Regions from separate parts of the Microbulbifer sp. ABE4_465 genome, predicted to be linked through region 1. Evidence: predicted binding sites of a transcription regulator. Region 1 holds the regulator's gene; each other region holds the start of a gene.
The links. Region 1 encodes PhoB, which activates phosphate uptake and scavenging genes when phosphate is short. Its sites were predicted from a motif close to TGTCATAAANNTGTAACA; they were not measured.

Region 1 (10,812 bases):
CACTTTCCTGCGCTGCCTCAACCGCATGAACGACACCATTGAGGGCTGTCGCGTGGAAGGCGAACTGAGCCTGGACGGCGAGGCCATCTACGGCCCCAAGGTGGACGTGGTGCCCCTGCGCGCCCGTGTCGGCATGGTGTTCCAGAAGCCGAACCCCTTCCCCAAATCCATTTACGACAACGTCGCCTACGGCCCCAAGATTCACGGCATCGCCAGCCGCCGCGCGGAACTGGATGAAATCGTGGAAAACAGCCTGCGTCGCGCCGGCCTGTGGAACGAAGTGAAGGATCGCCTGGACAAGCCCGGCACCGGCCTCTCTGGCGGTCAGCAGCAGCGCCTGTGTATCGCCCGCGCCATTGCCGTGAGCCCGGAAGTGATCCTGATGGACGAACCCTGCTCGGCGCTGGATCCCATTGCCACCGCCCGCATCGAGGAGTTGATCGACGAACTGCGCGAGAACTACACCATCGCCATCGTCACCCACTCCATGCAGCAGGCCGCGCGGGTCAGCCAGCGCACCGCCTACTTCCACCTCGGCAAGCTGGTGGAAGTGAATGACACCGAGACCGTGTTCACCAATCCCGAACACGATCTCACCGAAGCCTACATTACCGGCCGTTTCGGCTAAGGTTGGGGGGAGCCCACAAAACGCTATGGATATGCATTTCGATCAACACATCTCCCGCCAGTTCAACGAAGATCTTGAAAGCCTCAAGACGGAAATGCTGGAAATGGGTGGCCTGGTGACCCGTCAGGTAGCCGATGCCGTAGAAGCCCTCGCAAACGCCGACAGTGAGCTGGCGGAAAAGGTTTTGCAGGTGGAAGAGGAAATCGACCGCTGCGAAATGGAAGTGGACGAGCACGCGACCCTGATTATCGCCAAGCGCCAGCCGGCGGCGTCTGACCTGCGTATGGTGATGTCGGTAATCCGCATCGCCCGCGACCTGGAGCGCGTCGGTGACGAGGCCAGCAAGATCGCCAAGATGGCCATCGCCCTGACCGACGAAGGCACCGCCCCGCGCGGCTACACCGAGATCCGCCATATCGCCAACGCCGTACGCAAGATGCTCAATGACGCGCTGGACGCCTACACCCGCTTCGACGTCAAATCCGCCATGGAAACCCTGGCCAAAGACGAGCAGGTGGATATGGACTACCGCAGCGCAATCCGCGAGATGGTCACCTATATGATGGAAGACCCGCGCAGTATTTCCCGGGTGATGAATGTGCTGTGGACCCTGCGTTCGCTGGAACGTATTGGCGATCACGCAAAGAATATCTGCGAACAGGTGGTTTACCTGGTAAAGGGTGCCGATATTCGCCACGGCAATGAAAAAAATATGCGATAACAGCGCGCTGTAATCAACGGCAAGTTCGGATTGCTTGTATTAATTCCAGATTACATTTAATTACACCCTGAATAAAAATGGCCGAAATTGCGGCCATTTTTTTCACCTGAACTTTAGTGCCATTTTTAATTGAGAATCGCTTACAGGAATTAATCGCTTGTTTGGTAATGCCAAAGCGTAAAGAGTTAATCCCCTGCCTTACCGAAGCTCGCGTTAACACGCAATATTCCGTAATTTTTCTAAAACGAAATACATTCAGCTTCGGTTCAGTTCCCCAGCGACAAAATACCCTGGCGGCTGTAGTTAAACTACCGAATTCAAATTGTATTTGAGACGTCCGTCGCAATTAATTCTTTTCGTTGCACTTAAATTTTCCTGCACTTAGAATCCGCGCCGAATTTGTCCGGGTGCCTTATTGGCTGGTCTTTGAGAGAGGGATCAAACGGGCAAATCAAACGGGTACCAAAGTACAGATGTAAATTAAACAGGGAACACTTCTATGAAGTTCAAGTTTGCAGCACTTCCTCTGATGCTGGTTTCTGCGGTTGCTTCCGCGGAGCAATATAATTCTTTTACCGACGCTGAATACGAGAGCCGTGATAATGGCGTGGCGGACATTGATACACTGAGCTTTGACTCCAAGTATTACTTCGGCACGCTGGAGACTCTGGGCCCGCGCAAGGAATTCAATTACATTCTGCCGGTTTCCAATATTTACGGTGGTTTTGACTACGTAGATTATGACGGCGGTGATAGCGACAGTCTGAATGTTGGCGGTGAGTACTTCACCGGCCAGTGGAAAGTATTCGGTGAGGTGCAAGATAACGAATTCCGTGACGCTTACAGCGCTGGTGCGGGCTTCCTGTTTACTCCGAACTTCCTCGCTGAAGTGGAAGCAGTAAAAATTGAAGATACCGATACAGTTCTGTTTGCTCGCGCTCAGTACAACCATCAGCTAAGCGGCAATGATTACATCGGCTTTACCGCGCAGGTGGACGATGAGTTCGATTCTCGCGCAGTATCTGCAAAATATTTCACCGCTCTTTCGGGCGGCCAGTACTTGACCACCGAACTCTCGCTGATCGATATTGATGGTCAAGACCTGTTTTGGGGTGGTGAGGCTGAATTCTATTTCAACGAAAACACCTCCATCGGCGCGGGTTATAACGAAGCGGAAAACTACGAGTTTAACGCTACCCACTTCTTCAATCGCAATGTTGCGGCCAAAGTTTCCTATGGCTCCAGCCGCGATAATGACGATCTGGATGTATTCAGCCTGGGCGTAACCGTTCAGCTGTAATTTCCTCACGGAAATTATCCAAAAAAAAGCGGGCGAAGAAATTCGCCCGCTTTTTTGCGTCTGGGGTCTGGTAAAAAATCAGCCCTTGTTGCTGAGCGCCTGCACCCGCGCCTGCGCCTTGGTGGCAATATCGCCGGAAGACTGGGCGGCGATCTGGTACTGGCTCAGTGCATTTTTGGTATTGCCCTGCTGCTCGTATACCTGGCCCAGGTAATAGTGTGCGTGGGGGGTGTCCAGATAGCTGGTGGAACGCTGCAGATCCCGCTCGGCGGCGGTGTAGTTCTTCAGTTGCGCATTGAGCATGCCGCGCATCAGCCAGTTGGAAAACAGCGTCGGGTTTTTCTGCACCGCGGTTTCGTAGGATTGCAGAGCCGACTGGTACTGCTTTTTCTGCGCGAGCAAATCCCCTTCCAGCGCGTAAAAGGCCGCTTCTTTCGGCTGTTGCTTCTGTGCTTGACGGGTCAGGGTCAGGGCGCGGTCGTACTCTTTCTTTTGAACGGCGGCCACCGCGTTGTCGTAACTTTTATACGCGTCTGCATCTTTCTTCAACTGGGCAATGGCGCGCTGGTATTCGTTGCGGTTGGTGACGCCGCCACCCAGCTTCTTCGCGTGTTCAATATTCGCATCGACGCGGGATTGTGACGGCGGGTGGCTGGCGAAGAGTGCGTCGAGGCCGCCGGACTGTTTGCCCTTGGAGAGCTCCACGAATTTCTTCTGTAGCCCCACCGCACCCTGCGGGTCGTAGCCGGCGGCCACCATATATTTCATACCGTATTCATCTGACTCCAGCTCGTTGTCGCGGCCGTACTTGGCGATATACGCGGAGCCGCCAAACTGGCTGCCCAGGGAAATCAGATCGCCGTAACCGGTGTTCTGGGTAGTGGCACCGAGAATGGCAATACCCGCACCGAGGATCTGTTGCTGGGACATGGCGGCGGCGGAGTGGCGGGCGGCGGCGTGAACGATTTCGTGGCCGAGGACCGCGGCCAATTCGGCTTCATCTTCCAGCAACACCAGCAGGCCGCGGTTGATGGCGATCTTGCCACCGGGCAGGGCCCAGGCGTTGGGAGTGGAGTTGTTCAGCACCACAAACTCGTAGGGCAGGTTTGGCTGATCGGAAACCTTCGCCAGCTTCTGGCCTACACGGCTGACATAGCTCTGCAGGGCCGGGTCGACCAGGTATTCACCGCCCTGGGTCTGCTGGGCCTTGGGGTATTGCTGCTCGCCCAGCGCCACTTCCTGGCCCTGGGACATCAGTGACAGCTCTTTCTTGCCGGTCACCGGGTTGACCGCACAGCCAGCGATACCGCCGGTCAGAGAAGCGGCAATAGCGGTGGCCAGCAGGCGGTTTGAGATTGAACGCGGAAACATGATCCTCTCCCTGTATAATGCGCTTCGCAAATTTTATCGCCGAATATTGTACACAGTCCGGAGAGAGAGGTTATGACGACCGCACTGCAGATTATCGAATTGTTTGCCGGTACCAACCCTGACGGGGAGCCGGTGGTCGAGCGCATGCAGGTGCGGGTCAATGAGGACGACAGCGTGCAGCTGGTGCGCTCTCCGGCGTTTATCAAGGGCATCGCCAGCGGCGACACCATCAAGGTGAACCGGGAAGATCCGGAGAAGCCCAGCTTCGAGCTGGTCAAGCGCTCCGGCAACCTGGCGGTGCGTATCTTCTGCCGCGAAGACAGCACCAAGCTCTCCGATCAACTGACCCCGCAGCTGGAAAAGCTCGGTGGTGAGCTGGATCTGGAAAGCCCACGCCTGCTGGTGTACAGCATCCATGTAAGCTGTGGTTTCGCCGAGATCGAGCAAATTCTCAACAGTGTCTGTGACGGTGCCAACAGTGTCTGGTACTACGGCAATGTGTACGATCCGGTGGATGGCCAGACGCCACTCAACTGGTGGCAGGACATTTTGAAGCCAGAATAATCCGACGCCCTCTCACCACCGTCATTCCGGCGTAGGCCGGAATCCAGCACTCCGGACTCTGGATCCCGGCATGATGCGCCGGGATGACGCAAGTCATTGACCGCTTTCGAGTTCCCCTATGCTTATCGTTATCTCCCCCGCAAAAACCCTCGATTTTGATAGTGAAATCCCCGCACTGGACACCACCCAGCCGGATTTTCTCAAGGAGTCCGCGGCGCTGATCAAGGAGCTGAAGGCCCTGAGTCCGCAGGATATCTCGAGTCTGATGAAGATCTCGGACAAGCTGGGGGTTCTGAACTACGACCGCTTCCACAGCTGGAAGCGCCCGTTCACCGACAACAATGCCCGCCCTGCCCTGCTCGCTTTCAAGGGCGATGTGTATACCGGACTCGAAGCGGAAACCCTGGGCAAGCGGGATTTTGCCTTTGCGCAAAAGCACCTGCGCATGCTTTCCGGCCTCTACGGCCTGCTGCGCCCCCTGGACTTGATGCAGCCCTATCGGCTGGAGATGGGCACTAAGTTTGCCAACAGCGGCGGCAAGAACCTGTATGAATTCTGGGATGGCAAGATTACCGAGGCGCTGAATACTCAGCTGCAGGCACTCAAGAGCAAGGAGCTGGTGAACCTGGCCTCCAACGAGTACTTCAAATCCGTGCAGAAAAAGAAACTGCAGGGGGAAATTATTACCCCGCATTTCAAGGACTGGAAAAACGGCCAGTACAAGATGATCAGTTTCTTCGCCAAAAAAGCCCGCGGCATGATGAGCCGCTGGGCCATCGACAACCGGGTAAAGAGGGCCGAGCAGCTGAAAGACTTTGATGTTGCCGGTTACACTTTCAGCGAAGAGCATTCCCATGGCAACGACTGGGTGTTCCTGCGCGACGAACAGCCGGCCTGACGAGGGCGGCAGGACAGCATGACGGATAGCGAACTACCAGACGCGCCCTCCACCGCGCGCAATCGCGAACCCATTTGCGACCAGCTGCAACGCCTGCTGGCCGCAAGCGGTCATGTGCTGGAAATCGGCAGTGGCACCGGCCAGCACGCGGTGTACTTCGCCCCGCGCCTGCCCCATCTCACCTGGCAGACCTCCGAGCGCCCGCAGAACCTGCACGAGGTGCAGGCCTGGCTCGGCAACCGCCCCGCGGCCAACCTGCCGGTACCGGTTGCGCTCGATGTGACCGGCGACTGGCCCGAATTGCGGGTGGACACGGTGTTTACCGCCAATACACTGCATATTATGCCGGCCGTCGCAGTGGACACGTTTTTCCATAAACTGCCGCGGGTATTGCAGCCCGGTGGTCAGTTAATCGTATACGGCCCGGTGAAAATCGCCGGCGAGTATATTGGTCCCGGCAATGCGGGTTTTGATGTGTGGCTGAAAGAGCAGGACCCACTGCGCGGGATTCGCGATCTGGAGTGGCTGGATCAGCTGGCGGCAGCCCAGGGGCTGCAGCGAATCGAAAACAATTACCTGCCTGCCAACAACCAGTTGTTGGTGTGGCAAATGAGTGAGAACCGCACTTTGTAGGACCCTGCAGGGAGGCTCCTACAGCGGGCGTTAAAAACGAACAATCGCAGGACAAGGAAACATCACTATGCCCCCATGGTTAGAAACCGCCCTCGCTATCTTCGCCGCTGTTGCTGCCGTGTTTTTCTTCGGTAAATATCGCGAATACGCTGCTGCATTGCACGAATCCGAGCGCATGAAGCACAAGCTGTCCAAGGACCTGGACCGCTACCGGGATGTACCCCAGCTGCGTGCCCTGCGCGACGGGCTTTTGGGCGAACGCAATCTGCCGGTGGATGACGAGGGCCGCGAACATATCCTGATCCGCGACAGCGCGCGCAAGCTGGTGCATATCACCGTGGAAAAGCGCAAATCGGAGGGGGTATCCCCGGATGCTCCAGTGCAGTACACCGCCGCGGGAGAGTCCCGGCAGCTGCAAGAGCTGGAGTAATCGTTGAAGTCTTTCCATGCTGGAAACGAAAAAGCCCCTCTCGGGGCTTTTTTTATAGCAGTCAGTTTTGTAGCCGTCAGCTAGTGGCGGTGCTGGCCTGGGTGAGCTTCTGCAGGGGGAAATTCAGGGTAAAGGTACTGCCGCGGCCGGGTACACTGGTTACGTTCATGTTGGCGCTGTGGCGTAACAGCACATGCTTGACGATCGCCAGACCCAGACCGGTGCCGCCGCTCTCGCGGGAGCGACCGGCGTCCACCCGGTAAAAGCGCTCCGTCAGACGCGGAATATGCACCGGGTCGATACCGATACCGGAATCCTTCACCGAAAAATGCCCACCGCTGGCATCCATGCGCCAGCGCAGTTCAATCGGTCCGCCATCCGGGCTGTACTTCACCGCATTAAACGCCAGGTTGGCAAAGGCGCTGTGCAGCTCACCGGCGTCCCCGGTAATCGTGCAGTCCTCATCGCAGGCCACAGAAATCTCATGCCGCTCACCGCTCAGCGAGCGGGCTTCGCCAGCCACCCGTTCCATCAGCTCGCGCACCGACACCCGGTCGCGCCCACTGTCGCGCTCGGATGTCTCCAGCCGCGCCAGCAACAGCAGATCGTTTACCAGACCGGTCATACGCACCGTCTGCTCACTCATCTGCCCCAGGGGCCTGTCCCAATTGCGCGGCGCCTGGCCACTCATCTGCAGCGTCTCCAGGTAACCCGCGATCACCGTCAGCGGTGTGCGCAGCTCGTGAGAAACATTCGCCACAAAATCCCGCCGCATCTGCTCCAGGTTATGCAGCCGGGTAATATCCCGCACAATCACCAGCGCTTCATCCTGACCGAAGCGCGTAACTTCCACCTGCAGAATCCGCGAATCATCCCCCGGCGCCGGCAGCGTAATCGGCTGCTGATTCGCCCGCTTGCCGCCGCTCATTCGCTCGTACATATGCTCGACAAAACGCGGGTCGCGCACAAAGTTGACCAACGGCTGGCCCGCATCGTCCGGCTGTAAACGCAACATTTGCCCGGCGGCAGGGTTCCACCACGCCAGATTGCCATCGTCCTCCAGCGCCACAATACCCTCGCGCAATGCACTGGTACTGTCCTGCACCCGCCGCAGCATCGCGTGGAGCTTCTGCTTCTCTTTGCGGTGGCGGCGCTGCATGCGGTAGAAATCGTCGGTGATATCCCCCCACACACCAAAATTCGTCGGCGCCGGGCCGCGGCGGCCGTTGGCGAGCCAGCGGTCAAATTGATTTTGTTGCCACAGCAACCAGAAAACATAGGCGGCAAGACCAGCGCACAGCGCCAGCCACCAGTGGCCGCTGGCAAAACCGAGAATGGTGGTGCCGAGGGCGATAATGATAAAGCGGGAAAACTCGCCAATACTGCGATCGAGCATGATGGTTTGGCCATCTTGTTTCAGGTAGGTAAACCCGGTAATTGGAAAAACTACCGAGGTTCTAAGCGAAGGTCGAGTGCCGGGTAAGCGTTTTTGAAAGCGTCGGCGACAGGGATGTCGCCGACGCAGCGTACAGGGAAGTATTCACAGCGGTTTAGCTGAGCACATCCGTGTGCTCAGCCCTACGGGCAGCTAAAGCTGCTGAAAATTGTTCCCGACAATTTTTTCAAAAACTTTTACCTGGTGCTCGGCCGCCACAGGACTCGCTACGGAGCCCTCTACAATTCTTGGGTGTAGGTTACACCCTTTCCGCGGTCTGTACAGAAAAGCGGTAGCCGGTGCCGCGCACGGTCTGGATGTAGCGCTCGTGGCCATCCACCGTCAGGGCCTTGCGCAGGCGACGGATGTGAACATCCACGGTGCGCTCTTCCACATACACGTTGCCACCCCACACATGGTCCAGCAACTGGGTGCGGGTATAAGCGCGCTCCTGATGGCTCAGGAAAAACGTCAGCAGGCGGAACTCGGTCGGACCCATATCCACCGGATTGCCATTGATCGTCACCCGGTGGCTGATTGGATCCAGCACCAGGCCACCCGCCGTCAGCGGCTCCTCCGGCGTGCTCGGGCCCGCGCGGCGCAACACCGCCTTCAGGCGTGCAACCAGCTCGCGCGGTGAAAACGGCTTGGTAATGTAATCGTCCGCACCGGTCTCCAGACCCTTGATCTTGTGATCTTCCTCACCCTTGGCAGTGAGCATGATGATCGGCAGAGAAGAAGTCAGCTCATCCCGCTTCAGGCGACGGGCCAACTCAACCCCGGAAACATCCGGCAGCATCCAGTCCAGCAGAATCAGATCCGGTTTCTCATCAATGACCAGCGCGTGGGCCGCCTGGGCATTTTCCGCCTCAAGACAACGGTAATCCGCCATCTCCAGTGCTACCCGTAACATATCCCGCACCGGGGCTTCGTCGTCGACTATGAGGATCGTCTTGCTGTGCATCTGCCTGCCATACCCTAACTGAAGTGATTGTCATTTAACTGACTATTCTAGAGTGGCCATTTAACGTCACTTTAGTGACAAAAATATGACAGCCGTACGGGAAGCGCGGCTTGCGGGTCGGTGTCTGCGCTTAATTCCACAGGTAGTGGGAAAATATGCCTGCAAACAGCGCCATACCCACCCAATTATTGTTCAGGAATGCCCTGAAGCAGGCTTCTCGTTGCCGTGCGCGAATCAGCCACTGCTGGTAGCAAAACAGCCCGGCAGCTACCGCAACACCGCCGTAATACAGGGGGCCCATATCCGCGCGCCCTCCCAGCATCAACAGAGCCAGGATCACCATGCCCTGCAGGCAGCCGGTCATCACCCGGTCCATGTCGCCGAACAGGATGGCAGTGGACTTCACGCCGATCTTCAGGTCGTCGTCCCGGTCCACCATGGCATAAAAGGTATCGTAGGCCACGGTCCACAGCAGGTTGGCGGTAAACAGCACCCAGGCCACCGCCGGTACCTCATCGGTGACCGCGGCAAATGCCATGGGGATTCCCATACTGAACGCCGCACCCAGCACCACCTGGGGCAGATGGGTGTAGCGTTTGGCAAAGGGATAACAGAAGGCCAGCGCCAGCGCCGGCAGCGACAGCAGAATGGTCAGCTTGTTGGTGGTGAGCACCAGTAGAAATGCCAGCAGCATCAGGCCGGCGAACAGCATCAGTGCGCCTTTCGGGGTGGCGGCGCCGGTGGCGAGGGGGCGCTGGTTGGTGCGCTTTACGTGGCCGTCGATGTTGCGGTCGGCGAAGTCGTTGATGGCACAGCCGGCGGCGCGGGTGAGAATCACACCCAGGGTAAACACTACAAACAGGTGCAGCCCCGGCCAGCCCTTTGCGGCAATCCACAGCGCGGCCCAGGTGGGCCAGAGCAACAGCAGCGAGCCGATGGGCCTGTCCAGCCGGGCCAGTTGCCAATAGGGCTGGATACTGGGCCAGTGCTGCGCGAAGCGCTGCTGGACTTGTTGGCGAATGGCTTGCATGGCAGTTCCCGTATTCTTTCCTGTCTCTTCAGATCATTAGGTCATTGGCGGTTTGTGGGGATTGAACCCGCTGAGGAAGGTCTCTGCAACCAGCAGGGGTTTGTCGTGCAGCCAGAAGGTGGAGCGGCGGCCCCAGGCGTGGGTTTCGCTCTGGTCCAGTTCCGCCAGCTGGCACTGGGAATTGCGCTTTAGCTGATTGAGGACGATGGGGCCACGGCGGATGTCCGGCTGGCTGAACAGGAGTTCGCCGAGGGGGCGGTTGTCGAGGCTGCGCAGGTAGCGGGATTTGCCGGCGAGGGTGCGCTCGGGAAGGACGCTGCGGGCGTAAACCCAGGGCTGGGTGTCGCTGCCGTAGAGCAGGACTTCGCGGATCAGGGCGCGGTTGCGCTCTTTGAGGTTGAGGGCGCGGCGCTCTTCGAGGTTGGGTGTGTGCCAGCCCTGGTTGAGTATTTGTACGCTAAACTCGCCGTGGCTCAGGTGTTTGAGGGCGGCGGTGAGGGACCCTTTGTGTTGCAGCCAGGGCAGGAGGTGGTCCGGCGGGGTGTGGCCGTGCAAGCTTTCGAGGGGTTGTGGGTGCCAGTCGCCGATGGCCTCAAAGGGGGAGTGGTACAACGCAGACTCCGCGCGGGGTTTTGCTGGTTTGAATTAACCGCATTGTACCTGACCGCTGGCTTTGGTGAATGGTTATGGTTTTTGCTCGGCTGGAGCGCTGCCGATATAGTGGCGCTGGATTCGGGGAAGAAACCAGTTCGGTGGCGGTGTTGCTGCCGTGTGCAGCCTTGCGAGACACGACCTAGGCGGCCCCCCGTGAACCCATCCATGGGGGCTCTTCCGCGAG
Region 2 (10,812 bases), on a different contig from region 1:
CAGCTGTTCGCGTTGGGCGGTCTCGATACGCACGGAAAATCCTCTTCTCTTGATGGACAACTCTTGACAGGCAACTTCCGGAGGAAGTTACGGGGACGGGAGCTTATCAGCAGTGGGCGGATTGCGTCATGTTTTATGACACTTTTTTGCAGGAAAACCCGGTAAAAACAGCGCATTTCGGTAGATAAAGTGGCGGCGCAATTGTTGCAGTTGAAACGGACTGGATGATTGTGCCGGTAGTATCACACCGGCTGCGCTGTCGCGCGTCGCCGTCAGTGTTTTTGAACCGCCAGGTGGCGGAAATCACTGGCGTATTCGAGTAGCGTGCTTTTCAGGTGGGCGCGTTGCTCAGGGGTGGCACTTTGCAGAATTTCCGTGGCGAGGGACCGGGCCTGAAGACGCAACTGGTCCTGCATCTTGCGGTAGTCTTCCGGCCACAGGGTTTGGGGATCAATCAGCAGCGCGCGCAACCGGGCTTGATAGCCATCGGGCTTGCTGCGCAAGGTGTCCAGAAACGCATTCGCCCATATTTGCCGCTGCGCATCCCGGCGCTTCGGATCGAAAGTCGTGGTGGCCACCTGGCGATCAATCATGGATTCCTGAGCCTCCGTGAGATCCCCGAGCCAGCGCTCAGCCTGTTTGCGAAACTCTTTTTCCCGCTTGCGCTGCGCCTTGTCCCACTTTTTTAATGACTCTTCGCGCTCTTCCCGGATGTTCTCTGCGAGTTGGTCGATCTGCTTGTCGTCCAGCTGGGTAAGGATCGGCAGCATCAGGTCGCTCAGCATCGTCACCGAGGAGTGCCAGAAGGTATCCACCTGGGATTCGATGGCATCCAGCTGGGCCGGGTTGGTGTCGGCGTCGTCCACTTTGGCGGCCAGTTCTTCGAAATAGTCGGCGTAGCGGGGCAGCTGGGTCTGGCGGTGCCAGCGATGGAATTCGTCGACTCGCAATTGCAGCAGGTCTTTCTGAGCGCCATCCAGGTCGAGGTATTTATTGAAGGTGCGGTCCATCCACCAATCCAGGTGGCCATAGACGAGGCGGATGCTGGAGCAACCGCTGAATAACAGCAGTATTACCGCGGTTATCAGCAGGGCGGTGCGCGTGTTAACGCCTGTGGAGGTTGCGGTGCTCATGGCGATAAATATAGTTGCTCGCCGGTTACACCGCATTGATACCGGTGGATCAATTGATCCAGACTTCTACCCGACTGTTTTTCACCGGACCCTGCTCGCTGTCGCCAGTCAGTGGTGCGAAGGCGCCAACGGCCATGATCTGGCTGTCTCCCATCTGGTGATCCCGCAGCAGTGCGCCCTGTACCTTGAGTGCGCGGAAGCGGGAAATCAGGTCGGAGATGTTCTGATTGGATTTGCGATCTGAGAAGCCAACCAGGGTCAGCGATAATTCGCGGTTTTCATTTTCCGCCATAAAGTCCTGTAACCGGTGCAGGTCGCGCAGGGCGCGGTTGTCCAGCTCGGTACTGCCATCGGCGAATCGGAAGGAGATGCTGAGACGCGACCCGTTCTCCATCAATTTGCGGTAGCTCTCTGGCGCGTTAGCGTATGGCGCCATCTGCAGGGACACGGGGGTCAGGTTGATAAAGCCGATCTGCTCGACGATTTGCTGCCCGGCGTGGGACTCCGCAAAGTGCAGAAAGGCATCTACCTGTGGGTTGTAGCGCCCGGGATTGCGGTAGAGGTACAGGCGACGGGTGAGGGGGAAGTCTTCCGTGGCAATAATGCCTCTGTCTGGAACCACCGCGGCCAGTTCCCCCGATTTGATCGCGACCTTGTGCATGCCTTCAGAGTCGGCAAACGGGAGATAGCCGATTGCCGCGCGATCCCGCTGTACCAGTGCGCGGGTTTCGTGGTTGCCGGAAACCTCGTATACAAATCCTTTGGCCGGGCGGCTGCCGCCAAAGACTTCCCCGTCAAAGGTAGCCCGGGTGCCAGACTCGATATCCCGGTGCAGCGGGCGTATCGGAAGGTCCGGTCCCCCCAGTTGTTGCCAGTTGCGGATCTCTCCGCTGTAAATCTGCGCCAGCTGCGCCAGGCTCAAGCGGTTAATGGGGTTGTCTTTGTGGACGGTAATCACCAGGGCGTCGAGGCCGATCACATGCTCCGCCTGTGGACCTGTGAAGTCGCCGAAACGCGCCAGCATATCTACCTCTTTGGGTTTGATGCGGCGAGATGCCATGCCGATATCGGCGGTGTCGCCGTTCAAAGCCTTGAAGCCGGTGCTGGAGCCCAGGGCGATGATGGGCACAACTACAGGCTCACCCTGCAGGCGTGCGTGAATCCAGTGTTTCTCGCCTTCCGAGCGTTGACTGACCTCACTGGCGCCCCGGGATTCCAGATATCGCTTTACCAGTGCGGGCGCCAGATCTGCGCCTACGGTGTTGGAGCCAGTCAGGCGGAACAGCACGCGATCACGGTCTGCGCCAGCGGCCTGGCCACTAGCGATGAGGCCTGCAGCCAGAGTCAGTTGCAGCAATAGCGCCACAACCCATCTTGCGCCGATTATTCCTGAATTCGATCCCCTGCCCGCGTTTACGCGTTTCATCCTGCCCCCTATCACTTCTGAATACTGTTCCGAGTGCCCGTCCGGTTGCTGTTTGTTGATCGTTGTATTGCATCCAGTCCGTCGCGGGCGCGCGCTTTATCGCAGAAAAGTGTGACGGGTTTATTGCAATTGGGTTGAACTGGTCGGCGAGTGGCGAGGAGGTTGCCCGGGGTGGACTGCCGGTACTGCGAAAAAATGGCTGGGTGATTTTTGAGCTCGAGCGTCCGGGAGGGCTGGCTCTGAGGGGCTTTGCCGGCGTTTTTTTCACCAAACGGCACGTAAAATCAGCATATAATGGGAGAAATCTTCAGTTTTTTTTTGAAAAAAGGCATGACAACGCTGTCATTTGTCTTGTAGTATTTCTCACATATTGGCAGAGGCGTCAGCGACGCCCAGCCGGATTTCTCTGGGGCGCAGCGAATGCGGTGGGGAATTCGGCAAGGACACATAACAATAGAAAATCTTAGGGGCCGGTTAGATGGTTGCTTTGAGAGACAGCAGGGACATTCTTTTCATTGGCGTCGATGGCGGTGGCAGTAAATGCCGCGCCTCTATATTCGACACCAGCAATCGCCTGTTGGGTACCGGTGTCTCCGGGCCCGCGAACCCCCTTCACGGTTATGCACAAACCATTGATTCCATCGTGCGCTCTGCCGCACTGGCGGTGGCGGACGCTGGTCTGCCCGCGGAAACTCTGGGTGAGCTGGTGGCTGGTGTGGGGCTGGCCGGGGTCAATATGCCCCGTCTCTATAACGAGATGAATGCCTGGGCGCACCCGTTCAAACAGATGTTCCTCACCACCGATCAGCACTCCGCCTGTCTGGGTGCGCACCGCGGTGGTGACGGCGCGGTGATCATTGCCGGCACCGGATCCGTGGGTTACTCCTGGGTCAATGGCCGCAGCGAGATTGTCGGCGGCCACGGTTTCCCCCACGGCGACAAAGGCAGTGGTGCCTGGCTGGGTATGGAAGCGGTGAAATATCTGTTAATGGCGATGGAAGGTCTGGCGGAGGATTCAGCGCTGAAAGGCGAGCTGCAATCTGCGCTGGGGACCGACGATCCCTACGATGTTATTGAAATGATGGCGGGCAAGCCCTCCAGTCAGTACGCCAAGCTGGCGGTGCCTGTGGTGGAGTGCGCCGAGGCGAACTGTCCTATTGCTGCGTCGATCATGCGCGATGGTGCTGCTTATATCAGTGATCTCGCAGACAAGTTGATGGAAGGCAAGCCGCCGCGCCTGGCCATGATTGGCGGCCTGGCGCCGCGCCTCAAGCCCTGGCTCAAGCCCCATGTGGCGGAGCGGGTTTCCGACCCGCTGGATCCGCCAGAGCTGGGTTGCGCCTACTTCGCCCAGCACTCCCTTGCGGCACTGGGTGACAGTGAGTCCAAAGCGCGGGAAGAGGCGGATGCCAAGGCGCTGTTTGGATAAGTTCTTTGGATAAGAGCGTCGAATCGTTAGAACACACAGGTTGTCGGAAGACGACGATAGAAAAAGTTACGGATAGATTTTATGAGCGCAGTGACCTCAGGTGAGGCCAATAAGGTGGATGCATCTATGGCGATGACAGTAATGGAAACCGAGGCCCGTGAAGCCCCGAGCCGAGTTGCCGAACAATTGCAGAACAACGCGCCGATCATGGAGGCGCTGGGCGAGCGCCTGCGCAGCAAGCCGCCGCGCTTTGTAATGATCGTTGGTCGCGGATCTTCCGACCACGCTGGCGTATTTGCCAAATACCTGATTGAAATTGAAACCGGCACTCCGACCTTTGCCGCAGCGCCGTCCGTCTCCAGCGTCTATGGCAAAAAACTGAAGCTCGAAGACGCGCTGGTCATCGTGATTTCCCAATCCGGCCGCAGCCCGGACATCCTCGCCCAGGCACAAATGGCGAAAGACGCCGGTGCCTACACCGTGGCGCTGGTGAACGATGAAACCGCACCGATCAAAGATATTGTCGATCAGGTTGTGCCGCTGAAAGCCGGCCCTGAACTGGCTGTTGCTGCGACCAAGAGCTACCTGTGCACCCTGTCTGCGGTGCTGCAACTGGTGGCTTACTGGACCCAGGATGAAGAGCTGAAAGCCGGCGTTGAAATGCTGCCGCAAACCCTGACCGACGCCATTGAATCCGATGTGCAGCTGCGCCCGGAAGACCTGGCCGCGGTAAAAAACCTGGTGGTTCTCGGCCGCGGCCCCGGCTACGGCATTACCCGCGAGCTGGCACTGAAGCTGAAAGAAGTGTGCAGCGTGCACGCGGAATCTTTCTCCAGTGCGGAATTCCTGCACGGCCCGGTCACTCTGGTAGAGCAGAAGCTCACCGTGGTGAACGTGCCCATCGAAGATGAATCCTACCAGGCCCACAGCGAGCAGATCGCAGACATCATCCGTCGCGGCGGCACCCTGATCAATCTGCATGTGCCGAGCAAGGGCGTACACCCGCGTGTTGCACCGCTGCCCCTGCTGCAGCGCTTCTACATCGACGTTGCCCATGTAGCGGTAAGCCGGGGTATCAACCCGGACGAGCCGGCAGGTCTGAAGAAAGTGACCCAGACCGTTTGATCGCGGATAAGGATTTTGGACGTGGTACAGGCATTTATCGCACAACAGTTATTCGACGGTGAGCAGCTACACAAGGATGTAGCGCTGACCGTTGACGGCGGCAAGGTGGTTTCCCTCGGCGGAACCCCTGCGGCGGACGCTGTGCGATTGCAGGGATTGCTGGCGCCGGGCCTGATCGATGTGCAGGTCAATGGTGGCGGTGGTGCGCTGTTCAATAACGACACCAGCGTCAACGCCCTTGGAAAAATGTCTGCGGCTCACGCCCAGTTCGGCACCACCGGCTTTATGCCCACCCTGATTACCGATCAGGTGGACGTAATGCAAAAAGCCGCGGACGCGGTCAGTGCCGCCCTGAAAGAAGGCGTGCCCGGTGTCCTCGGCGTGCACTTTGAAGGCCCGCACCTGAGTGCGCCGAAAAAAGGCACCCACGAAGAATGTTTTATTCGCCCGCTCAGCGATGAAGAGCTGGCGATTTATGCCCGGGACGATCTCGGCCTGAAGATGGTCACCCTGGCGCCGGAAAATGTTTCTCCGGAAGATATCGCCAAGCTGGTGTCGCTCGGGGTGAAAGTCTGCCTCGGTCATTCCAATGCCGACGGCAAGACCGCCGCCGCGGCCGTAGCCGCAGGCGCGAGCGGATTTACCCATTTGTACAACGCCATGTCGCCACTGCATTCCCGCGACCCCGGCATGGTGGGCACCGCACTGATCAGCGACGACTGCTGGTGCGGATTGATTGCCGATGGCCACCACGTGAGTGCGGAAGCCATGACCCTGGCGCTGAAGGCCAAGCCTCGCGGCAAGATCATGCTGGTGACCGATGCAATGTCACTGGTGGGCAGCGACGAGCAGAGCTTCCCGCTGTTTAACCGCACCGTGACCCGCGATGGCGACAAGCTGACCTCCAACACCGGAGAGCTGGCCGGTTCGCACCTGGATATGATCGGCGCGGTGCGCAATATCCGCGACTGGTGTGGCATTGAATTGACCGAAGCCCTGCGCATGGCCGGACTCTATCCGGCTGAGTTTCTGGGTTCGAAAGGTGGTCGCATCGCCGAAGGCGCTGCCGCCGATATGATTTTGGTAAACGACGATTTACAGGTACAGAAAACCTGGATCGGCGGACAGGAAGTGTTCACGGCCGGGTGATTCCGCGCATTCAAGAAAACCGATGACGAATTTAGTCGACGCTAAATAACGATAATGAAAGGTGAGCCTATGAATACCGCAGTTGTTAGCCAGGGGGAAACCCGCAGCAGTATCCTGCCGATGACCATCATCGGTCTGCTGTTTTTTATTTTTGGTTTTGTTACCTGGTTGAATGGGGCCCTGATCCCGTTTCTGCAAACCATCTGTGAGCTGAGTGCTTTCCAGGCCATGCTCGTGGCTTCTGCTTTCTATATCGCCTATACCGTTATGGCATTGCCTATGGCGGCCATTATCGAGCGCACCGGTTACAAGACCGGTATGGCGTTGGGTCTGGCACTGGTTGCCGTCGGCGCGCTGATTTTTATCCCCGCCGCCTACAGCCGCATGTTCGGTATCTTCCTGCTGGCGCAATTCGTGGTGGGTTCTGGCCTCACCATTCTGCAGACCGCGTCCAACCCCTACGTAGTGAGAGTGGGCTCCCCGGAAACCGCCGCGGTACGTATCTGCATCATGGGCCTGCTGAACAAGGGCGCCGGCATTGTTGCGCCGCTGGTTTTTGCGGCGCTGGTTATGTCTGGTATCAGTGGTATTTCTGAAGCAGAGCTGGCTGCGCTGAGTGCCACCGCCAAAGATGCCAAGCTTGACGAACTGGCGGGTCAAATGGTGAGCCCGTATATCGGAATGGCGGTTCTCGGCTTTGTACTGGCCATCGCCATGATGTTCGCCCCCCTGCCGGACATTGAAGACGAAGTGGTGGAAGGTCAGGAAGAGATGGCGGTAAACCTGCCAGCGCTGCTGAAATTCCCGCAGCTGATCCTGGGTTCTATCGCGCTGTTCTTCTACGTGGGTGTGGAAGTGATTGCCGGTGACGCCATTGGTCTGCTGGGCAAGCAGGCGGGTCTGGATACGGCGGTCGCTTCTGTTCTGACCTCCTACACCATGGTGTTCATGGTGCTGGGTTATATCTGGGGCACCATCGCCATTCCGCGCTTTATCAGTCAGCAGACTGCGCTGCTGATCTCTGCGGTGCTGGGTATTGTCTTCACCATCGCGGTGATGACCGGTTCCATGGAAAGCACCGTAATGTCCTCCGCGACCCTGGCGCTGTTCGGTCTGCCTGAAATTCCCAACGCGGTCTACTTCGTAGCGCTGCTGGGCTTCGCCAACGCCATGTGCTGGCCGGCAATCTGGCCGCTGGCGCTGGAAGGACTGGGTAAGTTCACCTCCAAAGGTGCCGCCCTGCTGATTATGGGTATCTCCGGTGGTGCGGTACTGCCGCCCCTGTACGGTCATTTCGCCGACACCGGCGACGGTCAGCTGGCCTACGTGATTTCCATCCCGGCTTACCTGTTTATCCTGTTTTACGCTCTGAAAGGGCACAAGATGCGCAGCTGGAAATAACCTCCGGTTATCCAGCTGGCGTCACAGTCAGTCTAAGTTTCTTTTTAAAGTTTCTCTCTTTGGTTCTCGTCATCTTTGCCCTCTTAATGAGGGCTTTTTTTTGTCTCGAAATCGTTGGGGTATTGAATAATTTTACTTACCTAAGGGGTTCTGTGGCGGTGCCGCTACCGGGTGCGGTCTTGTGAGACACGCCGTAAACCCATCCTTGGGGGCTCTGCACCGCCATCCCTGGCGGTGAAGGTCTCACAAGACCGCACCCGATACCGTCACCTTCCCCCTCAGCTGCGTTAAGTGCGCAGTATTACGGGTTATAGCGGGTTCATTTAGGCGGGAGATTGGCCGGTGGAGTCGCGGACCAGGAGTTCGGGGACGAATTTTTTGGTGATGCCGGCATCCTTGTTGGCGGAGGCGCTTTCGGTGGCGCTCTTGCTGCGGGCTTTGTTGAGTACCAGCGCGGCGGCGCACTTGGCGATTTCGCTGTTGGGCTGGTGGGCGGTGGTGAGTTTGGGCCAGGTCTGGCGGGAGAAGGGGCTGTCCTCGAAGCCGACGATGGAGAGCTGCTCGGGGATTTCGATGTGCATCAGGCGGGCAGCGAAGAGCGCGCCGGCCGCCATCTCATCGTTACTGGCAAAAATGGCGGTGGGCGGGTTGTCTTTTTCCAGTAATGCCTTGGCCCCGGACACACCGGAGTCGAAAGAGTATTCGCCGGGAATGATCAGATCGGGGTCGATGCCAATGCCCGCCTGTTCCAGTGCTTCCTTGTAGCCATCCAGTCGCCCGTGGGTGGAAACGTGCTCCTCGCCACCCGCCAGAAATCCAATGCGTTTGTGTCCGTTCTCAATCAAATGCTTGGTGATGTCGAAGGCGGCTGCGGTATCGTCTACCTGAATGCAGTTGTCCTCATCCCCTTCGGCGGCGGCACTGGAAACGATACGCACATAGTCGAGGCCGAGTTTTTTCACCTCATCAATGACCGACTGTGTTTCCGAGAAAGGTGGGGTCAGCACCAGGCCTGCCACTTTGGAGTGTTCCACCAGCGCGCGCAGCTCATCGTTCACGCTGGCGGATTTGGAGTTGCTCGGGTGAATCAGCAGTTCGTAGCCCCGCGCCTTGCACGCCTCGAGAATACCGTTCTGCATATCGATCACGTAGTAGGCGTTCGGGTTATCGTAAATCAGGGCAATGGTGTAGCTGCGGGTGCCCGCCAGATTGCGCGCTGCCAGGTTCGGTTGGTAGTGCAGCGCTTCCACCGCATCCATCACTTTTTTTCGGGTCGCGGGGCGTACAGACGGTTCGTTATTGATCACCCGGGAAACGGTTTTGATCGATACCCCGGCTCTTGCGGCCACGTCGTTGATGGTGCTTTTCATTGTCGGCTGTGATCCTTGATGGGTCCTTGATGGGTCCTTGATGGGGCCTTAAGAGGTCCTTGTTGGAATAATTCCTGTTGCCCAGCCAGCAAGTTTAACCGGTTATGGGCAGAACGACGATGGCTTGCGGGTCACAGGTTTGCACCCTGTTGGTATTCCTGAAATAAAACTACAAACCCAATTGACACCCTTTGCCAACTATGTGACTCTGGCGCCAAATTGACAGCGTTGTCATTTCGGTTTCATACAGGCTGGCAGTGGCTCCCGCGGGCGGGAGTGGGCTGCTGGATAATCAGGTAAATAACAATAACCGGTGCCTGCAACACCACGGCGGGCGCCACTTTCAGGGGGCTCGCTATGTGCAGTGCACACTCTCACACGTCTCACGCTCAATCTTCTTCTGATCCTCTTTCGCAATCGCCAATCTGGCAGGCGCTGCGGGCGCAGGCAGCCGACCTGAAAGGTCAGTCTCTAAAAGCACTGTTTGCCGCAGACCCGCAGCGGGCGGAGCGTTTCTCCCTGGAATTGCCGGAATTCCTGCTGGATTACTCGAAGAACCAGCTGGATCAGGACGTTTTTGTAAATTTATTACGCTTGGCGGAAGCCGCGGATCTGGAACGGTGGCGGGCGGACTTCTTCGCCGGCAAGCCCATCAATGCCACGGAGGGCCGGCCAGTACTGCATCCCGCGCTGCGCGGCGGTTTGGCGGAAGATATTGAGATCGGCGGCGTATCCGTCACCAGCCAGGTGGAAGCCGAGTTGGAGCGCTTGAAAGAGTTTGTAGTTTTACTACATAATGGAGCCCTGACTGGCTATAGCGGTAAACGAATTACCGATGTGGTCAATCTTGGGGTAGGTGGCTCCCATCTCGGGCCGCAAACCACCATCGAAGCACTGCGTGCCCATCGGAAGGGCGATGTCGCAGTGCATTTTGTATCCAATGTGGATGGATCCCAGCTCACGGATGTGCTGGCCGGCCTGGATGCCGATTCGACTTTATTCATTGTCTCGTCCAAGACATTCACGACCAGCGAGACAATGACCAACGCCAGTAGTGGCCTGAAGTGGCTGCAGAAGGCGATGCCGGAGGCTGACGCCGAGGCGCTGTTGCGGCAGCACTTTGTAGCGGTGACTTCCAGCCCGGACAAGGCGCAGCAGTTTGGTGTGCTGCCGGAGCGGACCTTCCGCTTCTGGGATTGGGTAGGCGGGCGCTTCTCGCTGTGGTCTTCCATCGGTCTGCCCATCGCCATTGCCTGTGGGTACGACAACTTCCGCGCACTGCTGGATGGCGCGGCAAGTATGGACAAGCACTTCCGCGAGGCACCTCTGGAAGCCAATGCGCCGGTGATCATGGCGCTGCTGAGTGTCTGGTACTGCACCTTTATGGGCTACCCGGCACATGCGGTATTGCCCTACGAGCAGGCATTGCACATGTTGCCTTCTTATCTGCAGCAGGCAGATATGGAGAGCAACGGCAAATCTACCACCCGTGCAGGGGTGGAGGTGGACTACACCACCGGCCCTCTAATATGGGGGCAGACGGGCATCAACGGGCAGCATGCGTTTTACCAGTATCTGCACCAGAGTCCGGAAGTGGTTCCCGCCGACTTTATCGGCAGTGTGACCCCGGGACACGATCTCGACGGTCACCACGAGATTTTGCTGGCAAACATGTTTGCCCAGAGTCAGGCACTGATGAACGGTGTGGATGCAGAGTCCGTCGGTCGTGAACTGGCAGCCAAGGGGCTGTCGCAAGAAGAAATAAAAAGGCTCACCCCG
Region 3 (10,812 bases), on a different contig from region 1:
TTGCTGTGATGCCGATACCAAAAGCGGCCACCGTCGCGCGCTCGCGCTATATCGAGCTCACCGACACCATTCCAGTGGAACTGAATGGCACCTTCTTGAGCGGTATTGAACAGCGCCGCACCGGCAGATCGATACCTGGCAGTCACATCTGCATGCGGGTGCCCGAACCGGTGCCTGTACCCCGCACTGAATACCACCCGTTCCGGCCGCGCCCATTCAATGAGTGCCGCCGAAGACGATGTGCGCGAGCCATGGTGTGGCGCCACCAGAACATCGACCGGGCCCATATCCGGATACAGGCCCTTCAACTGCGCCTCCACGCGGCTGGAGATATCCCCGGTCAGAAGAATGCGGACCTGCTTCCACTGCAGCAGTCCCACGCAACTATGGTCATTTTCCTCTCCATCCAACGCAGTCGCGCGCGGCCATAGCCAGCGGATCGAGAGATCTCCCAGTCGGGTGACCTGCCCGGCACGGCAAGGCTCGACATTCGTGCCCGCCGACAGCCGCACGCCGAGACTCCCGGGCGCGATCATGGTTGCCACATCCAGTTGCTCCAGTACGCCGGCGACACCGCCCGCGTGGTCGCGATCTCCGTGACTGACCACCAGTGCCTCCACCGCTTCCCGCCCCTGAGCCTGCAGGTAGGGCGCGACGATACTCGACCCGGCGCTCCAGCCCCCGCCGGTACTCGCGCCGGTATCAAAGATTGCCGTGGAATCACGCGAGACGGCGGTAACGGCGAGTCCCTGCCCCACATCCAATACAGTCAACGCAAAGGATTCCGGCAACGGCCGCTGCCAGCTGGTAGTACCTACGGCGAGCACCGGGATCAACAGCCACCCCAATCCGCGCCCGGGAATCCCCCTCGGCAATATCAGAAGTAGTCCCCCGAGCGCCGCCAAGACAAGCACCCAGGCATCCGGAGCCGGCAGAGAACGCCAGCCCGGTGCAAGTTGCTCGGCGAATTCCAGAAAGGCGATCAGCCAAACCAGTTGCACATCAGCCAGGGACCACAGCAGTACTGCGACCGGCTCAAACGGACACAAGGCGCCCAGCAGAATAAGCGGTAAAATCGTCAGGCCGACCCAGGGAATGGCAACCAGGTTGACCACCAGCCCGCTGAGGCTTACCCCGTGAAAGATCAGCACCGACGGTATCAGCAGGCCGATGACGATTGCCCACTGACTGCGCGCGCCATTCAAGATCCAGCCCCACAGTCTGGAGGGCCATGACTGCAGCCCCAGCGCCGTCTCAGTCAGCCCGTCCTCCACCCGCTCGCGCCCCTGAAATCGCAGCAGCAAGACTGCCACGGCAACGAAGGAAAGCCAGAACCCGGCGCTCAGAACGGCCAGCGGTTGCCAGATCAGAATCACGCACAGGGCCAGCGTCAGCCCCAGCTGGCCATTCAACCGCCGCCGCAGGACTATGGCCGACATCGCCACGACGACCATCACCAGCGCCCGCTGGGCAGACAACGGCGCACCACTGATCAGCGTATACCCGAGGGCTGCAAATACACCGGCCGCGCCAGCCAGATACAGAGGGTTACCACCCCACCGGATACCAGACACCCCGGCCACACGTCCCAGCACACCGCCCAATAGAAAGAAGCAAACCGCCACCATCCCCACATGCAGCCCAGAAATCGCCAATAAATGCGCGGTGCCGGTGTTTTGTAGAAGGTTTCTGGTCCGATCATTGATTCCCGTGCGATCCCCTAGCAACAGCGCGCGCAATAGTGACTCCTGCTGATATCGCTGCGTCCCGCTCACGTCCTGCGCGAGCTGACCACGGATCTCTTCCCGCATTCGATCAATCCCCGTCCCGCGGGCGAGAAACTGCGGCTGCAAGTCGCGATCGCGCACATAACCCGTCGCAAACACCCCCTGCTCCAGCAGCCAAGCCTCGTAGTCGAAGGTGTGCGGATTAACGCTGCCGCGGGGCTCCTTCACCCGCACGCGCATCTGCCAACTGCTTCCGGCCTCAAGGCGCGCGGCATCCGCGGGCGCCACCCGGTACCAGCCGAGCTGCAGCTTGCGGTCGAGAAAGCGGTGATCTTCTGCATCGACGACGCGTGCGCGAAAGCGGGCATCCAGGTAACCGCGAGTTGCGCTTGAAGGTGTGCCAAAAAAGGAAACCGCCGGTGCACTTTGCGGCAGGGAAACCACTTGTATCACCAGTGTATGGTCAGAGCCGTGCAGGTCTCCGGGCAGGCGCTGCTCCAGAGACTGGTGATTCGCCCAAAGCCCCCAACAGGTCCCAACCAGAAATGGCAGAAAGACTCTGGTTAACAGCGAAGCTGGCAGGCCCGAATCCCGACGCATAGCACCGCTAACTATCGCCACCACGCCCAATGCCAGAAGACCAAGCAAAATGGCACCGACCAATTCACGGGAACCCGGCAAAACGGGCCAGAACGCAACCTGGCCGATACCTGCCCCACAGGCCCCGAGACCCACGACGAGATTTGGTCGAACGTCCAATGTTATCTCTACCCTTTAAGGCCCGTCCTTATTGAGCCCGTCCCTATTAAGGCTTTCCCTGAGGAATTTCGCTACTTCAGGCCAACGTTAACTGACACACCTGTCAGACCGCACACGGATCCGTAACAATTTATTCATTTTATTTTCATCTTTCACATGTTTGTAACAATTCCGCAGCAAACTGCGCGCAACTCAAGAACACACAGCGTTCCTTCTTTTACAAACATTACGAGAGCCCCCCATGAAAAAGACCGCCATGTCGCTCGCGCTGGTTGCCGTACTTCCCTCTTTCGCCAACGCAGAAATTTTTGACTTCTACGGTAAGGCCAACGCCTCCTTCCAGTCCAACGACGAAGGTGACGGTGCAGCGACCGATGTGAAAAGTAATGCCTCCCGCCTGGGTGTAAAAGGCGAGCTGCCCCTTGATAGCGGAATCAAGGGCATCTACAAAATGGAATACCAGGTCAACATGGATGGCGAAGGTGACACCTTCACCCAGCGCAATATCTTTGCCGGCCTCGAAGGTGGCTTTGGCCAGGTAATCGGCGGCAAGTTCGATACTCCGCTCAAAATCGCACAAAAGAAAGTGGATCTGTTCAACGACCTTGAGGGTGACATCAAAAGCCTGATCACCAAAAGCGACAACCGCGAATCCAACAACCTGCAGTACACCACTCCGTCATTCGGTGGTTTCCATGTTGCCGCAGCTTACGTCAGCAATAAAGACGCAGAAATTCTCGATGACGACGGCGAACTGATCGACACGCGCGACAATGGTACTTCCGTTGCATTTGCTTACGACAACAACGGTGTTTACCTGGCCTACGCCTACGATATGGACGTAGAGGCCAACGACTGGAACGTGTCGCGTCTTGTCGCGCAATACAATTTCGGCAACCTGCAGGTTGGCGGACTGTACGAAGAACAGGAAAAAGCAGACAGCAGCAAACAGGACGGCTGGATGACTTCCGTAGCGTACAAGATCAACAACTGGACTGCGAAAGCGCAATACGGTCAGTCTGACATCGTAAAAACCGATGGAGAAACTTTCAGCCTAGGCCTGGACTACAAGCTGTCCAAAGCGGCCAAGGTGTTTACCTTCTACACCGATGAAACCGCTGCAGACAGTTACGCACGTAGCTACGTTGGCGTAGGTACTGAATTCAAGTTCTGAGGCAGAACGGTTTTCAGCACTCCGCGAGACCCCATATGGTCTCCATTCGAAAGGGGCGCCACCTACGGGTCGCGCCCCCTTCTCATTTACTGGCGCACGGAAAAAAGAAAACTGCGTCAGACGCGGCGCATCAGTGGCGCAAGCCATGTCGAGGCCCCGGCATAATCAGCCAGCTGTGCTAGGATCGGAGATTCTGAAAATAAAAAGGTCTCCTACCGTCATGCATCGCACAAAAATCGCACTGATTTTCGCATCCGCACTTCTGGTAGCCTGCAGCAAGGGCGCCGATCCTGAATCCCCACAGACATCCGCCACCAGCGAAGCGTCTCCGGAGGCTGCACAACAAGCCAGTTTACCCGCCGGCATTTCCCTGGTTGAGACCTTTGATGGCGAAGGTGCTGAGATCGCCATCCCCTACAGCAAATACAAACTCGACAACGGTCTCACCGTCGTCCTGCACGAAGACAACTCCGACCCGCTGGTGCACGTGGATGTGACCTACCACGTAGGCTCCAACCGAGAAGATCCGGGTCGATCCGGCTTTGCCCACTTCTTTGAACACATGATGTTCCAGGGCTCTGTCAATGTGGCGGACGAGGAACACTTCCGCATCATCACCGAAGCCGGTGGCAGCATGAACGGCACCACCAACACCGACCGCACCAACTACTACCAGACGGTACCGGCCAACCAGTTGGAAACCGTGCTGTGGCTGGAATCGGATCGTATGGGGGTGTTCCTTGATGCGGTCACTCAGGAAAAGTTTGAAGTGCAGCGCGCAACGGTCAAGAACGAACGAGGCCAGCGCGTCGATAACCGCCCCTACGGCCGCGCCCTGGAAACCATGTACGCCGCCACCTACCCGGATGGCCACCCCTATTCCTGGCCGGTAATCGGCTGGATGGAGGATCTCGACCGCGCCGACCTGAACGACCTGAAACGCTTCTTCCTGCGCTGGTACGGCCCAAACAACGCCGTGCTCACCATCGGTGGCGACGTCGACAAAGCCAAAACCCTGGAATGGGTGGCCAAATACTTCGGCCCGATCCCCGCGGGCCCCGAAGTCGAAAACCTGCCCAAGCAACCCGCCAAACTGGACGCGGACCGTTACGTTACCCTGGAAGACAATATCCACCTGCCGGCTCTGGCAATGATGGTGCCCACCGTCAGCTACAGCCACCCGGATGAACCCGCTCTGGATGCCGCCGCCGCGATTCTCGGCCAGGGACAGGATTCCATGCTGTACCAGCGCCTGGTGCAAACCGGCCGCGCCGTGTCGGCCAGCGTCAGCCACTCCTGTAAGGAGCTGGCCTGTGAAATGTGGTTTATCGTGATCCAGAACCCCGCCTCCGGTGAAACCCTGGCGGAAATGGAACAGGCGGTGCGCGATACCCTGACCGAATTCGCCAGCCGCGGTGTGACCGAAGATGACCTGGTGAAATTCAAAGCGGGTTACGAGTCCGGGCGCGTGTTCGGTCTGCAATCCGTTTCCGGCAAAGTATCTACTCTCGCCGCGTTTGAAACCTATACCGGCAGCCCCAAAGGTATCGACAAAGAGATCAATGCCTATCTGTCTGTCGCCACCGATGACGTCACCCGGGTATTCGACCAGTACATCGCCGAACAGCCCGCGGTGCTACTCAGCGTGGTGCCAAACGGCAAGCCGGAACTGGCCGCCGCCAAACAGAATTACGAGTGGAAGCGCACCATTCCGGAAAGCTACGCCGACGAGGAAGAAGCCCTCGCTCTGCGCCCGGTCAAAGACACTTTTGACCGCAGTGTCCAGCCAACACCCGGTGTGAACCCGCAGGTTGAACTGCCGGCGATTCAGGATGGAAAACTGGAGAATGGCGTTCGTCTGCTGGCGGTACAGAATGATGAAACCCCCACCGTCACCGTGCGCGCCGTCTTTGATTTCGGCCAACGGGATGAGCCACGTGGAAAAGCCGGTCTCACTTCGCTGATGACCTCCCTGATGAGCGAAGCGACCACCGAGCGCAGTGCCGCCGAGTTCACCGAAGCACTCAAGCGCCTGGGCGCCAGTGTCAGCGTCAGCAGCGGCCAGTATGAAACCACCGTCACGCTGAATGTGCTCGCCAAGCATCTGGATGCAGCGATCCCCCTCATGATGGAGCGCATGCTGAAACCGGCATTCACCGAGACAGATTTCAACCGCATCAAACAGCAGACCATTGAGGGCCTGCAACAGGCCCGCAAGACCCCGCAAGGTCTGGCGACCCGTGCGGTAGGCGCAGTGATGCGCGGCACCGAGCATCCGCTCAGCTATCCGGGCGACGGCCTGCCGGGTACCGTCGAGCAGATTTCCCTGCAAGACATCAAGCAGTATTACAACGCCCACTTCCCCGCCCACCTGAGCGGAGTGACCGTCAGTACCAGTGTGCCCCACGAGAAGATCATCAAATCTCTGGAAGGGCTGGCAAAGCTGAAGATCGCACAACCGGTGCGCCCCGCTATCGCACTGCAGAAGCCGGAAATCGACGGTCGCACCGTCTACCTGGTAAACAAGGAAGGCGCGGCACAGTCCAGTCTGCGCGTTGCCCAGCATGGCCTGCCCTACGATGCGCTGGGCGATTACTACCTGGCCTATCTCGGCAACTTCCCGCTGGGTGGCAACTTCAACAGCCGCATTAACCTCAACCTGCGCGAAGACAAAGGCTACACCTACGGCGCCCGCTCTTACCTGATCGGCGAGCCGCAGGAAGGCCAATACATGATGAGCTCAGAGGTGAAAAAGAACGCAACCGCAGACGCCCTGAATGAAGTACTCAAAGAGTTTGCCAAGTATGACAGCGAAGGCATGACCGAGAGCGAGTTCAATTATCTCCGTTCCGCCATCGGCCAACAGGAAGCGCGCAAGTACGAAACCCCGGGCGACAAGCTCAGCCTGCTGAACAACATCCTGCGCTACGACCTGCCACTGGACTACCGCTCACAGCAAGGCGCCATGCTTAAAGAGACCGACCGTAAAACCCTGAACAAGGTCATTACCGGCTTATTGAAACCGGAGAATATGGCGATTGTGGTGGTTGGCGACGCGGCCAATATTCGCGAAAGCATCGCGGAACTGGGCATGCCGATTGTTGAGCTGGATGAGGATGGATACGTGAAGAAAAATGATCAGGCAGAGCAATCGGAAGATTCGGCGAGCCTGAATTGATCGTATTGATTCACACCGCCTTTAACTAATACCTCCAAAATACCTGCCCCCCCGCCTTCGCGGGGGTAACGGGGGAGAGAAATAGCACTCCCGTCATTCCGGCGAAGGCCGGAATCCAGCCCCACCGGGCCTTAACCCGCCTACATACTCAGGCTTTAACGCTAGCCGCCCGAGCCGCATGCAGCTTTTTATAGCTCTCGATCAAGCGCAGATGCTTGTCCAACCCCTCCAGCTGCATATTGGTTGGCGTCAGGCCATGAAAGCGCAAGCTGCCATCGACTGAGCCCACCACCGCATCCATGGTTTCCTCACCGAACATCCGATTCAGGTTATAGCGATAGTCTTCCAACGCCAGATCCTCATCCAGCGCAATCTCCAGCACCGCTTGCACGGCGCGATAGAACAATCCGCGCTCAACGGTATTGTCGTTGTACTGCAGGAAGGTCTCCACCAGCTCCAGCGCTTCTTCATGACGCTGCAGGGCGAGATAAATGAGCAGCTTCAGCTCCAGAACGGTGAGCTGACCCCAGACGGTGTTCTCATCAAATTCCACACCAATCAGCGTAATGATGGTCTCGTAGTTGTCGATCTGGCTCTCTTCCAGTCGTTCAACCAGTTCCTCCAGTGCTTCATCTTCCAACCGGTGCAGGTTGAGAATGTCTTCGCGGTAGTCCAGCGCCTTGTTGGTGTTATCCCAGATCAGGTCTTCTACCGGATAAACCTCGGAATAGCCGGGTACCAGAATACGACAGGCCGATGCACCCAGGTCATCGTAAGTAGCCATATAGACCTCTTTGCCCATGTCTTCCAGGATTGCGAACAGGCGTTCCGCCTCAGTCTGATTGGTATCTGCATGATCGCCGGACTTGGTTTTCGGGGTAAAGTCCCACTCAACGAATTCATAATCGGATTTGGCGCTGAAGAAGCGCCAGGAAACCACACCGGTAGAATCGATAAAGTGCTCGACAAAATTGTGTGGTTCGGTAACGGCGAGACTGTTGAAGGTCGGCGGGGGTACGTCATTCAGACCTTCAAAGCTGCGCCCCTGCATCAGTTCGGTCAGACTGCGCTCCAGCGCCACATGCAGGCTCGGGTGCGCGCCGAAGGATGCAAACACGCCGCCAGTGCGCGGATTCATCAGCGTCACACACATCACAGGAAACTGGCCGCCGAGAGAGGCGTCTTTTACCAAAATCGGGAAACCCTGCTTTTCCAGCTCTTCAATACCTTCGAGAATATCCGGGTACTTTTGCAGAATCTCTTTAGGTACATCCGGCAGTGCAATTTCCTGCTCCAGAATTTCCTTTTTCACCGCCCGCTCGAAGATTTCTGAGAGGCACTGCACCTGGGCTTCCGCCAGGGTATTACCGGCACTCATACCATTACTGAGGAACAGGTTTTCGATCAGGTTGGACGGGAAATACACCGACTCGCCGTCGGACTTGCGCACAAACGGCAAGGCACAGATACCGCGGTCGGCACGACCGGAATTGGTATCAATCAGATTGGAACCACCCAGTTCACCTTCCGGATCGTAAATCTCCCGGGTGTAGTCATCGAGAATGCCCTCAGGCAAGGCATCGTCGTCTTCCAGTGCAAACCATTTTTCATTCGGGTAGTGCACGAACTCGGCATCGGCGATTTCCTCGCCAAAGAACTGGTCGTTGTAAAAGAAATTGCAGCTCAGGCGTTCAATAAATTCGCCCAGCGCAGAACAAAGAGCGCTCTCTTTGGTCGCCCCTTTACCATTGGTAAAACACATGGGCGAAGCTGCATCACGAATATGCAGAGACCAGACGTGAGGCACGATATTGCGCCAGGAAGCAATCTCGATCTTCATACCCAGGTCGGCAAGAGTTTTCGTCATATTGGCGATGGTCTGCTCCAGCGGCAGATCCTTACCTTCGATAAAGGTCTGATGCTCAGCATCCGGCTCCACCATCAGCAGCGCCTGGGCATCTTCCGCCAGGTTCTCCACCGTCTCAATCTGGAAGTCCGGTCCGGTCTGGATCACCTTCTTCACGGTGCATCGGTCAATGGAGCGCAGAATGCCCTGCCGATCCTTCTCAGAAATATCTTCCGGCAGTTCCACCTGAATCTTGAAGATCTGGTTGTAGCGGTCTTCCGGATCCACGATATTGTTCTGAGACAGGCGGATATTGTCCGTAGGAATATCCCTCGCCAGGCAGTAAACCCGCACAAAGTAGGCCGCGCACAGGGCCGAGGAAGCCAGGAAATAGTCGAACGGGCTGGGCGCCGAACCGTCACCCTTGTAGCGGATCGGCTGATCAGTGATGACCGTGAAGTCGTCGAACTTGGCTTCAAGGCGCAGGTTTTCGAGGAAGTTGACGCTGATTTCCATGGGAGCTACCAGGCATTGGGATTGGTCAATCGAGCCTAAAAAAAAGACTTTGAATAAAAATGTAAGGGCTACATTGAGCTTACATTACTGCGTACCGGCCTGCATTTAACACATGACACAGGCCGACCCGGCAAACTACTACGAAGCGGACGACGCAGTAGGGGCTCGATAGAATCGAGATACGTTAGTAATTGCCATAAGATTAGGCTTCAATTTGAGTGCTTTTTTCTCTACATAGTGCCAAGAAAAGTAAGCGATGATAAAAACAATTACAGTAACCAACACTGTATGCTCATACGGATTCAACTCAGGAAACGACATAGCAACCACCTGCTGGATCGGCCACGCGTAAATATATACACCGTACGAAATATCCCCCAACTTTCTATCTATATTTAAATTTTTTGTTGCGTAAGCGATATAAAAAATAAGATATGCGAAAAATGGAGGGGCAACATATAAGTACCAATCCTTGCCGAATGAGCCCACCAGAACTATTAAAGAAAAAATGGATAGTTTTCCGTTTACCGGGATAAGACTTCTATTTATGTAGAAAAACACACCAACGAGAAAAAACAGTCCAGGCTTGCTCCACTTGCTGTTAACCCCCAAAAGAGGAACATCTCCAAAATTAAAATATGCGAAAGCAAGTACTGCAGCTAATGTGAAATTCGCCAGGACTCTCTTAGCAAGTACGCCGATCAAACCGATACAAGCAAGCAAAAAGTAGCAATATATCTCGACGTTCAGCGTCCAAAGTGATCCATTTATGGCCTTCCGGCGATTCTCCTCAAACACCCCCGGCAAGGTCCACTCCATACGAAATATAGAAAATCCATTTTTCAAATATTCCCAAGTCTTTGGACTTGAAAAATACTCGGCCAGCGGCAGTGCCGTAAGCACGGCCCCTAAAACAAACACCGAAAGAAGAACACAAACCATCAACCCGGGTAAAACTCTAAGCGCTCTTGAAATAACGTAATCTTTAACGCCCCGATTAAGTAGACTGGCACACACCAAATACCCGCTAATCACGAAAAAGCCATGCACTGCAAAACTGCCAATCCATTCCGAACCTTCAAAAATTCGATTTAGTGGATTTTTAAGGCCATGAGTGGGCTGGATCGCAAAACTGTGGCCAAATAGAACAAGCCAAGCAAATACCAACCTAATTAGGGTGAAATTATTTTCGCGATTTCCATCGTAATCAACGAGGGTTCTAGAGTCGATTGTTGTGCTCATATATAACCTTGGCCAGCTTATTAGAATTAATAAGCTGAAATTGCTTATGACTTAGTAATTTATTATCACGCCACACGATGAACGGCCACAGGGTTTCAGCCGATGTTTTGAACCCACACCATGTTTTTGCGAGACAGTATTTTGCGCGGATATTAGCTGAATCCTCCTATAAAACAAAGACATAGCCCCCAGTACCCCACCAAATGCGAGACTGAACGATTCAGCTGCTCAATTTTTGTACTACCCAATGTCGCCCACACAACTATCAACCAGAATCTCTCACTCGGAAGTGTGAGAGCAAACACAGCGCCATATACCCGCAACTTTATACTCGCGCCTCGGAACTATCCCTCCAAATCTGTCCCACCGA

Region 2: the regulator PhoB is predicted to act here: its motif matches at 2,670-2,687, upstream of ACXAG1_RS11305 (substrate-binding domain-containing protein).
Region 3: the regulator PhoB is predicted to act here: its motif matches at 2,637-2,654, upstream of ACXAG1_RS02030 (porin).

The regions. Positions count from the first base shown of each region.
Region 1 is NZ_JBSWXV010000008.1:129,181-139,992, reverse strand. It holds gene pstB (phosphate ABC transporter ATP-binding protein PstB) at 1-628, shown strand, start outside; gene phoU (phosphate signaling complex protein PhoU) at 654-1,349, shown strand; gene ACXAG1_RS13525 (putative porin) at 1,849-2,649, shown strand; gene ACXAG1_RS13520 (M48 family metalloprotease) at 2,728-4,020, opposite strand; gene ACXAG1_RS13515 (DUF4265 domain-containing protein) at 4,093-4,584, shown strand; gene yaaA (peroxide stress protein YaaA) at 4,703-5,482, shown strand; gene ACXAG1_RS13505 (DUF938 domain-containing protein) at 5,501-6,115, shown strand; gene ACXAG1_RS13500 (hypothetical protein) at 6,183-6,545, shown strand; gene phoR (phosphate regulon sensor histidine kinase PhoR) at 6,622-7,941, opposite strand; gene phoB (phosphate regulon transcriptional regulator PhoB) at 8,240-8,944, opposite strand; gene ubiA (4-hydroxybenzoate octaprenyltransferase) at 9,075-9,974, opposite strand; gene ACXAG1_RS13480 (chorismate--pyruvate lyase family protein) at 10,011-10,586, opposite strand.
Region 2 is NZ_JBSWXV010000006.1:21,592-32,403, forward strand. It holds gene ACXAG1_RS11295 (aspartate aminotransferase type Ic) at 1-33, opposite strand, end outside; gene ACXAG1_RS11300 (DUF6279 family lipoprotein) at 273-1,133, opposite strand; gene ACXAG1_RS11305 (substrate-binding domain-containing protein) at 1,183-2,499, opposite strand; gene nagK (N-acetylglucosamine kinase) at 3,038-3,988, shown strand; gene nagB-II (glucosamine-6-phosphate deaminase NagB-II) at 4,070-5,113, shown strand; gene nagA (N-acetylglucosamine-6-phosphate deacetylase) at 5,135-6,262, shown strand; gene ACXAG1_RS11325 (sugar MFS transporter) at 6,332-7,663, shown strand; gene ACXAG1_RS11330 (LacI family DNA-binding transcriptional regulator) at 7,987-9,033, opposite strand; gene pgi (glucose-6-phosphate isomerase) at 9,391-10,812, shown strand, end outside.
Region 3 is NZ_JBSWXV010000001.1:503,862-514,673, reverse strand. It holds gene ACXAG1_RS02035 (DNA internalization-related competence protein ComEC/Rec2) at 1-2,486, opposite strand, end outside; gene ACXAG1_RS02030 (porin) at 2,728-3,660, shown strand; gene ACXAG1_RS02025 (M16 family metallopeptidase) at 3,881-6,838, shown strand; gene ACXAG1_RS02020 (OsmC domain/YcaO domain-containing protein) at 6,987-9,200, opposite strand; gene ACXAG1_RS02015 (acyltransferase family protein) at 9,339-10,442, opposite strand.